3 regions of the Paenibacillus sp. JZ16 genome follow, and region 3 is predicted to be linked to each of the others. Evidence: riboswitches for the same ligand, from Rfam matches in the RefSeq annotation. Region 3 holds a riboswitch; each other region holds the start of a gene.

The links. Region 3 has a riboswitch for cyclic di-GMP ahead of BJP58_RS34120 (class I SAM-dependent methyltransferase). Riboswitches for the same ligand answer to the same signal wherever they lie in the genome.
Region 1: linked by a shared signal. The riboswitch ahead of BJP58_RS04110 (non-ribosomal peptide synthetase) and the one ahead of BJP58_RS34120 (class I SAM-dependent methyltransferase) in region 3 are both predicted to bind cyclic di-GMP.
Region 2: linked by a shared signal. The riboswitch ahead of BJP58_RS19400 (DUF8202 domain-containing protein) and the one ahead of BJP58_RS34120 (class I SAM-dependent methyltransferase) in region 3 are both predicted to bind cyclic di-GMP.

The regions. Positions count from the first base shown of each region.
Region 1 covers NZ_CP017659.1:933,734-937,017, reverse strand. Annotated here, with positions in the region: gene BJP58_RS04115 (hypothetical protein) at 1-264, shown strand, start outside; cyclic di-GMP riboswitch class I at 839-933, shown strand; gene BJP58_RS04110 (non-ribosomal peptide synthetase) at 1,139-3,284, shown strand, end outside.
Region 2 covers NZ_CP017659.1:4,269,929-4,273,212, forward strand. Annotated here, with positions in the region: gene BJP58_RS19400 (DUF8202 domain-containing protein) at 1-1,444, opposite strand, end outside; cyclic di-GMP riboswitch class I at 1,687-1,774, opposite strand; gene BJP58_RS19405 (CehA/McbA family metallohydrolase) at 2,389-3,284, opposite strand, start outside.
Region 3 covers NZ_CP017659.1:2,639,337-2,642,620, forward strand. Annotated here, with positions in the region: gene fabG (3-oxoacyl-ACP reductase FabG) at 1-289, opposite strand, end outside; gene BJP58_RS11875 (acetoacetate decarboxylase) at 292-1,041, opposite strand; partial or broken gene BJP58_RS34120 (class I SAM-dependent methyltransferase) at 1,270-2,001, opposite strand; cyclic di-GMP riboswitch class I at 2,205-2,293, opposite strand; gene BJP58_RS11880 (helix-turn-helix transcriptional regulator) at 2,422-3,150, opposite strand.

The sequences.
Region 1 (3,284 bases), 1.7 Mb from region 3:
GAGGCTGAATCGCTCCAGCTTCACCCCGGAGATGAGGTCGGTTATTCCTACGAAGTCTTCCTTGAGAGAGGAAGAACGACTAAGGAGTTATCCGGCGCTCACATTGAGTATTTGAGCAGCCGTCCGGATAAGGCGGTGATCGACCCCAAAGGAAAGATTATCGCCAAGCATCCGGGGCAAGCCGAGTTGTCGATTCGAATTACATTGAACGGGGTAACAGTTGAATCCAATAAAATCAAGGTGAAAATAACCGGACCTTTTTAAAACTGTTCATGACATATAGCAATATGAGGCCGTTGTCCTGGACAACGGCTCTTTATTTTATTATCCAGTGATCCATTAGACCGGGAACTTGAAGGATGGAATTACCAAGTGGGTTGAACTTATGAAAGTTTTCTGATCGGAAGCGAAATGTCCTTACCAGTTATAGATGGTAATTTAGTCCTGTTTGACAGGAGGCAAAAGTTATTGGACTTGATGATTCCTGCTGTCGCAATTAGGTCAATGGATATAGGAGTGAAGTTAAAAAATAGAACTATTTTCTTGATCAGCCATCATCTAATATCCAAGTAATTACAGAAAATCGCAGCCTTTCTTTTGAACAGAATAGCTTTAATACATAGTTAAGTGAAGTGTAGTGAAGGCGAGGAGTGGAAAAAATTAGTAAAGATTAACTATCACGACCTAGTGTTTCATGAGGGTTATCAATATCATCAAAACCATTCTTGAAAGACAATATTGAACAAAAGACCTATCGATTTTCATTTGGAAACAAGATACAGTAATTGTAAATCGAATACATAATATAATCATGGTTTACAATTTAAATACTATTTTTGTACGACAATAGCAAACCCACCGAAAGGTGGCGACGCAAAGCTATAGGGGCTAATGTGGGATCTACTGCGACCGCAATGCCAGCCAGTTGCCGAATACAACGGGAAACCTCCGTTTTATTCATTATTTTGAATTGAAGAAAGGGGTTTTTTTGACGTTCCAAAAAACAACGGTGGCTTCGCTATAAAAAACTAGTTTGGGGTTGAAGGGGGACATTACTTGATCGCAGAATGCGAAGAGGATTTTTCTGTTCGTTAACAATCAGACATTAATGAATCGATTATCCGGGAGGTTGATGGTCATGGAACAAACGACTTGTGATGTATCAATTGACGAATTGCCGAGGGGGGGATGGGCCGACGATGAAGGAAACCAGGTTCGTTTTTCCCTTGATTTTGCAACGACCCGAAAACTCCATGAACTTGCGTTCAATTTCGGAATAACTGTGGATATGGCACTTATGGCTTGTTATGCGATCCTGCTTGCCAAATATACCGGCGAGGATGATCCTGTAATTGGGTATCTGTTGGAAAGACAGATGTTTCCTATACGTTACTCTCCTACTGTACATAAGCCATTAGGTAAGTTTCTGATAGAAGTCAAGCATACCACGATGCAAGCACTCGAAGATCGGAATATGCGAAAGAATTTGAGCGGCAACCCGTTCATCAAAGCGGCGTTTACTTGGCAAAACGCCAATGCCACTCCTTATGAATCCGATCAGCTGGGGACGTTTGAGCTTGCTTTGACGGCTTTTAAGAAGGAATTTATCATGATACACCTTGAATATTCGGCCCGCTCCTACAGAAAAGAAACGATCGAGCAGATGAGCGGCCACTTGAGCCGAATCGTGCATGAAGTAGTTGATTTCCCCGAGAAGGTGATTGCCGACATACGTATGATGTCGGAAGAAGAGGAGAGACAGATTCAGGCTTTCAGCGGATCTAAGACGGACTATCCTTCCAGCCAAACGGTCCATTACTTGTTTGAGGAACAGGTCCGTTTAACCCCCGATCGCCCGGCGGTCATGACCGAGGACCATCAGATGTCCTATCGGGAATTGAACGAACGCGCGAATCAGCTTGCAAAAGCACTGCAGGATCACGGCATTAAGCCGGAGAGCGTCGTTGGGATTGTCGCGGATCGGTCTGTCAATATGATTGTCGGGCTTACAGCCATATTGAAAGCTGGCGGCGCTTATATGCCCATCGAAGCCGATTTTCCGTGCGAAAGAATCGAATATATGCTCAAGGACAGTCGAGCGGGATTTTTACTGGCTCCTTCCAGTTGGAAGCCTGACATAGCATTTGAGGGAAAAGTAATTTATTGGGACAACGCGCAGCTAAGCCTTGACAGCTGTCCCCATACGATATCTGCAGCAACCTCGCAAAGTCTAGCCTATATCATCTATACTTCCGGATCAACGGGGACACCGAAAGGAGTCATGGTTGAGCATCGTAACATCGTAAGACTGGTCAAGAATACCAATTATTTCAACTTTTCCAAGGAGCATCGAATTTTGCAAACCGGTACAATAACATTCGATGCGTCGACCTTTGAAATTTGGGGATCCCTTTTGAACGGATCTACTTTGTATTTGATGAAGGACACGGACCTATTTGACCTTTACAAATTGAAGGAAACCATCATCGGCCACCGCATTACGGCTTGGTTTCTGACTACGGCTCAATTCCATAATCTGGACGAACAGGACCCAGACGCCTTTCGTACGTTAGACATCTTGCTAATCGGCGGAGAAGCGTTATCGCCGAAGCACGTAAATGCCGTAAGGAAGAGGTGCCCCGATCTGCGGATGATCCATATGTACGGTCCAACGGAAAACACGACGTTCTCCACTTACTTCCCGATCGAACGTGATTTCGAATCGACCATTCCAATTGGCAGACCAATATGCAATTCATCCGCTTATATTCTTGATAAACAGTTGAAGCTTCAGCCGTTCGGAGTAGTAGGAGAGCTTTGCGTCGGAGGAGACGGTATCGCGCGGGGGTATGTGAATCAGCTGGAATTGACAGAAGCCAAGTTTGTGGAACATCCGCTCCTCGGGGAAAGGTTATATCGAACGGGGGATTTGGCCCTGTGGCTGCCGGATGGCAATATCGAAATGATCGGGCGAATCGACGATCAAGTAAAGATCCGAGGGTATCGAGTGGAACCGGGAGAAATCGAGACCCGGCTATTGGAACACAACGCAATCTCGAAAGCCGCGGTAGCCGTCAAAGCAGACGGAAGTGGAAATCCGATAATATGTGCGTATTTTGTTGCGAAACAGGTGTTGTCCGAAACGGAAGTCAAGGCGTATTTAGCCCGGAATTTGCCTGAATATTTCCTGCCTTCACTTGTGGTGCAGATGGAAAGTTTGCCGCTTACCCCTAACGGGAAAGTCGATAAAAAAGCTCTGCCGGACCCTGATCTTCTTCGTCCGA
Region 2 (3,284 bases), 1.6 Mb from region 3:
TTTCTTCATTAAGATGAAGGTACTTTAAGTTGCCATCGACCGACAAATCGATATTGTCCAAGACATATATCGTTCCCCCGTCATTCACCTCTTGATAGGCTTTGTACAATGTTGCGTAAGGATGGTTTCGGGTTCCATCACCTGAGGTGTCACTGCCTCCACTGGATACGTAAACATCCGATAAAACTTCAAATTGTCTAGTCACAGTCCCCGACTGTGTATTATTTTTATTAGCTGTAACATTGATCGTATATGCACCTATAGTCAAGGCATTAGCAACTGGAAACTCCCAGTTCCCGTTCTCATCAGCGGTTACCTCTTCAGAAACGATGATAGACTGGTCTGCTGCACTAACGATTTCAATCTTTACATTCGCAAAAGGTTCTGTTACCCCGGTCAGCGTCGGCTTTTTCCCCATTACCTCGCCGTCGGTACTCGGTTTGCTCAAGTCATTCTTGAATGCTCGCCATACCAAATTCTTATTTGCATCATAACTTGCAAGAAGAGAGCCAGAGTCGGCAATCAAATTCTCGACACTGCCCATACCTTCTTCTGTTACACGTCCAAATTGTGTTCCCGATGTCATGCTCTGGGTGGTAACGCCTGCCTTCCCCGTAAATGCACCGTTTAGAATTAGAGCTTTATAATTTGCCAGGTTAACGTTTACTTCTTTTCCGTTAAATGTATTCCCGGTGATATTGGCTTCACCCGAAAGGACGATCTCACCGCCGCGAGACTCAACGCCTCCGCCGATATTATTTGTAATGTGGCCACCGGTCATAATAAATTGTGCTCCAGGATCGACAAAAATTGCCGCACCAATCAAAGAACGTTTATTGCCTTTAATTTCTCCATCATTCATTTCTACAATAGAACCGGCGTCTCTGGTGTATATCGCACTTCCTTGATGTTGTGAAAAACTGTTTTGTAAAACAGCACCTTCTCCAATAATCAGTTTTGAACCACCATAGACATTAAATAATCTTCCATCGATCGCCCCTCCCATTTCCTCGGAGTTGCCGTCAATGATAATATTACTTAATGTTATCTGGCTCATATTAGTTAGTTGAAAGAGTACTTTGCCGCTTGGCTTGCCACGTTTAATCATCACGGTGTTATTGGCATTAGGGGCAGTGGCAATCGTAACATGCTTGGCTTCATTTATTGCAACAATTACATCAACGCCATCCTTCAGTATAACGTCGTCCAGGAGGTATATCGTTCCCCCGTCATTAACCTCTTTATAGGCTTTCTGCAGGGAAGCGAACGGAGTCGACTCAGTTATTCCATCGTTTTGGTCATCACCACCGCTGGATACATAAACTTCCGAAGAAGCAGCATAGCTGACTGGCATTCCTGAGCTTACCCCAAGTCCCGTGAAGACAAGGGTAAAAATCAGAAACATAACTCCAATTTTCCGCAAATTAATGTTGTTGCTTAGCATTTAGATCCATTCCTTTCTTGTGTGAAGTTTTCCATTTTCACCGTAGTGACGGCCCATTTCCACCTCTTTTTCACTACTTTTTCAACTGCTATGTCAGGGTCATAAGAGCTAGTATTCGACTCAGAAAACCTGTAAGAGGCTTACTGCCAGTCGTTCACAGCATCGGACTCCTTCAATAGAATGACTAAAATAAAAAAACTCCTTCCAAAGGCGAACGCCAATAGACGGAGGTTTCCGTCGTTTTCGGCAGCTGGCTGGCATAGGTCAATAGAACCATTAGCCCCTATAGCTTTGCGTCCCCGCTTTTCAACAGGTTTGCTCTTATCGTACGAGCTTTATTATGTAATACTTGGTAACAAAACTACTTAAATTTTGATTCTTTTTTCATAAAAATACAAGGTACTCAGGTCTTATGTTTGTTGTATTTTATCAAATTATGTCTAATATAGTGCTTTGGTAGCTTCTTTTGACATTATATGTGGCAATTCTGAACATATCCTGAATATGCTTGTTATAGATAGAGTCTTAAGTATGCAAAAAGTATCTTCACCTGAGGGTTCTCTACCCTCGCGAATTGTATCATTCACTTCTATACAAAAACTTTACAAGCCAGGGACTTGAAAGATGAATACTAACAAAATGAAGCTGTAATGCCAGTAGACTGACCCTTTTCTGTGGTATAAAAGGGGCAGCTATTCCGATAAAATTTCTTTAAATGTAAGCGACCGACAAACTTTTCTTTACTTATAGCAGGGTTCTGATCCAACACCATAAATACGGTTGGAACCGGAACCGGCCAGGTTTATCGACCAATATAAATCACTTGCGGACATATAAAGAAAATGAGCCCGGCATAATTACCGGACTCATTTCATTAAACTGCCCAATACCTATGATATCTAACCATTTAGGGTCACTTCACAGGTGGAGCAGCCTCTATTTCATTATGTCTTCGACACGGATACGAGAAGCTCGTTATCGCTTGAAACGACCGCCCCTTCAGGGCGTCCAGGAGGGTGCGGCATCCGGTTCGCAATCCACCACTCCCCCATTCCGACAAAGGCCGAAGATGTGAACGGAAGCGCGGCTTCTGCATCCACGCCTTGGGTGACCCCCTCCATCTCGATTTGCTTCTGAGTCAAGGTTAGCTCATAGGATGCAATCAAGCCCTCATACTCTGCCTTGATGAGTACGGTTCCTTCCGATTTCACCGTTACTACACCGCTAGCGCTGATCTCCGCTATAGTTGGATCACTGCTTGTATAGATGACGTTTGCCTCCACCTTTTCACGGCTTCCATCGCTGTACACTGCGGTAGTCACCGTTTGGGCATTCTCTCCAACGACCAGTACAACCGGCCCCTCGAGCTCAATCTCAGTCAGTGTAACCGGTTCGTCATTGTCGCCTGCTGATACCGATTGTAATACAGGTCGTTTAGCCATACCGTCCCATCTCCAAATCGTGTTAAAGTCCCACCCTAATCTGTCTGTATAGGTAGATGGAGTCTTTATTTCAGTTTCAGATAGGCCTAATCCTTTAAGGGTTGTTAATGCTCCTTCAGCTACACCTTCTTTATTCACTATCATGCCGTCAAATGCATAATTATTTTCGAGCGTAGCGGTGTGTCCCGCAAGAACTCGTCCCATCACCCGGTTTGCCATCGTTGGCGCCGTAACCGAAGGGCCCAGGGCAATGACATTTCTGACGACTGTATCATTGTATCCGTATCCAGTCACTCCGCCCGCATTGCTCGTCATCGCTCGAACGGTTCCAGACGCATACACGTTTTCTGTTAGGCTGCCCGAGTTCGTAATTCCGATTAGGCCGCCGGCCTGACTTA
Region 3 (3,284 bases):
CATTAACTACCAAACCATCCAGTTGAGAATTATCTTTACAGACCGTTTCTAGTACTTCGGAAGCGACTAAAGGATCGGTTGAATCCGCTTGAATACAGGTTATTTTCCCGATTCCTTTATCCACCACGTAATTACACAATTCCATTGCAGCAGCTTCATTTTCTTTATACGTAAAAGTAACATTAGCTCCCTGCTCGGCCAGTTTTATTACTGTTGCTCTTCCTATACCTCTCGAACCGCCTGTTACTAAAAAATTCTTTCCGGTTAAAATTCTAATCCCCCCATCCACTTTCAATGTTCCGCCAAATAGTCATAAATGACATCCGGCGCGGATAACCCCAAATCAGTAACAATATGCGAAGCTGATACAACCTCAAGCACGGGGAGATCTGCCAGTGGGGCCAACGCATGGGCAAACAATTGCAGCCGGGCTGGGGCCGTCCAGGCACCATGAATGGTCAGATTTTTGATCTGAGTACGCATCAGTTGGCATACCTTCTGAGTTCCATCATAGTTCGGCACAATTTTGAGCATAAATGTCGGTTGGCAAATCTCTTGGCGGGCCTGCTCCGGGTCGAGAGCCTGATGTTTATATCCCATCGTTGCGGTGGCTACACGTAAAGACCCGTAGTCCAGCGTACCGACTAATGTGTCCGAATCAATATACAGTTTTGGAGAGCCCAGTTTTTTCGGATATGCGCTGATCTCACGTCCGGCCGCGATCGCAGGAAGACTGTCCACATACATCGCGTGCTGGTATTCACCCTTCTCCCCATTAAAGCTCACCGGTATCAGCTGGCCAGATTCTGTATAGGCCCCCAAACCGGTAACATCCGGCATGTACATGAGCTCAAATTTGACTAAAGGCTCATCAATTTCAAGCGGCTCAGGGACTACACGTCTCAAGGCTTCCGTGTCGGTACGATATAGAATGTTCAGGTATTCCCGGTTACGAAAATGATAAGGTCCAACAGGATAAGCAGGAGCTCCCAATGGAGTCGACATTTGCTTGCGTACCTCATGCAGTTTCAATAGTTCCATCCCTTTCCTTTTGAAAGAATTCACTTCTCCCGCCTTCTCAATTTCCATAAAAACAACAACCTCGTATTTTTCCACAAAAATATCAATATGATGAATATCTTCTTCTGGTATAGCTTCGGTTAACTCTTGCATTTGCTCCTTGGTACGGTAAGTGATCCACCAATCCAACGCTGCCTCCATATAAGCAATAGAGGGGGTATCAGGAAGCCAATTGGCTATTAACAATCGACCTCCGGGATTGAGCAAATTAAATAATTCGTTAACTAATTTTTTGGCAACTCCGTTGGGCAGATAATCAAATACACCAACACTGTATATAAAATCAAATCCAGGAAGAGGCACTTCATTTTCAATGATGTCAACTATGGAGGCAGGAATCGTTTCGCCAAAGTCTTTTATGATTTCCGCTGCAACCGAAAGGGCCTCCTGATCTTGATCAATAGCAACAAATTTCCCAATGCGTTTATTCTTAACCGCGACACTTTCCAATACTTCTCTCAAATGGCCGCTAGGAAAAGAGAGAATATAAGGGTTCGCAACTCGTTCTGCTGTTTCGTCAATCTTGCTGGAAAATATACGTTTTCTTTCGCGAACAGCATCATTTGCATAACTTATACGATTAAGCTCGTAGTTGAGAAGCTCGGAAATTTCTGCTTGTCTGCCCTCGTAAGGTGGCGGTGCTGTTTTGTCGAAGTCATAGATGGAATCCATCATTACGGGATCACCAGCATAACCGCGCGGTTTGTCAAATGCTCGACGAGAAAACGGTTCTTGTAAGAAAAAATAGCTTACTGCATGTTGACGATATTGGGCAATAAACTGCTTCCAATCTTTTTTTGAAGAATGTCTGCGTATGCTGTCTAATCCATGATAAAGGGCATTAAATGCTTCAGAGAAAAGACCTTGATTAATCTTCGTCTCAACATCATCAAGTAAATGTTTTTTGTTAGTTTTGTCCATACTCTAGATTTTCCTCCCAAGAAGACATCCCTACAGGCATAAATATGTAGAATAGGTTGCTGACGATATTTGGTGAGATAGTTTGCCTCTAATCTTCTGAAGACTACAATTAGACATTTTTATATTTTTTCACCACCTTTAGCAATATCACTCAAAACACAAAAACCCCCCGCCATGATTAAATAGACTGGGGTCCCGTCGTATTCGGCAACTGGCTGGCATAGTGTTTATATCCACCTTAGCCCCCGTAGCTTTACGTCGCCACCTTTCGATGGGTTTGCTATTGTCGTACGAAGTATGAAATTGTCAAAATGTTCATTAATCCTTCAACGACAACTTACTTTAAAGTATAAAATTCGACTTAAACAAAAAAAATACCCAAAATTGGGTAGTTTATACTTATGTATTTTAATTTAAATTTTAAGTAAATTTCCTAAGGAATGCTCCTTTATGATTAACGCTCGTCTTTGCGTATATCTTTTTAATAAAAGTACGGACCGTGCTTTGACTAATCCCATAAATGCCCGCAATTTCAGGTACGTTTTTATTTTCCAGCCATCCATAAGCTATCTCTTTCTCACGATTTGTTAATTCATATTGGTCAAAGTGAGAATAAGTCAGCTCTTTTTGTAGAATGGGGTCCTTTTGAGGCAGTTTTTCTTCAATATTTTTAGCCAGGTGTTCAATGAGTGGTATGGCAAATGTAACCTCGTGTAAATAATGAAAACTCAGGCCAAGGTAGCCTATAATCACATTTTTTATTCGAATTGGCGTACATACACATGACAGCTCGGCAAACAATTGGTTGGTGTGCCGGGTACCAATTACGACAGAAACCGATTGATTTTCCATCGATAAAGAAATGGCATTGACCCCTGCGGTTTTCATCGCAAATGATGTGCCTTTTTTTATATTATTTCTTTCAAAATATCCTTTTAACAAATCCGTGCCGCAATAATCGATAACGGCACCATCCGTATCTGTTATAACAAATAAATAAGGTATGGACAGCAAATCGTTCATATTCCTGGTTTCCTCTTGCAGCAAATATAAAATTTCTTTCCGTTCAATCAACCTTCCTTTTATTTCAGACATACTGAGGATATTAGGAAAATGATCGTTTGCTTCCAGCAGTGTTCTACGGCCCATTATTTTCCCTTCTTCCTTTTAAGAATAAGTGATTAATAATGAAATCGATCTTCTAGTCATCTCCGCTTCTGAATTCGGTAGCTTATAAGCGAAAATAAACAATAAAAAACCACCATCCATTAAGATAACCATAG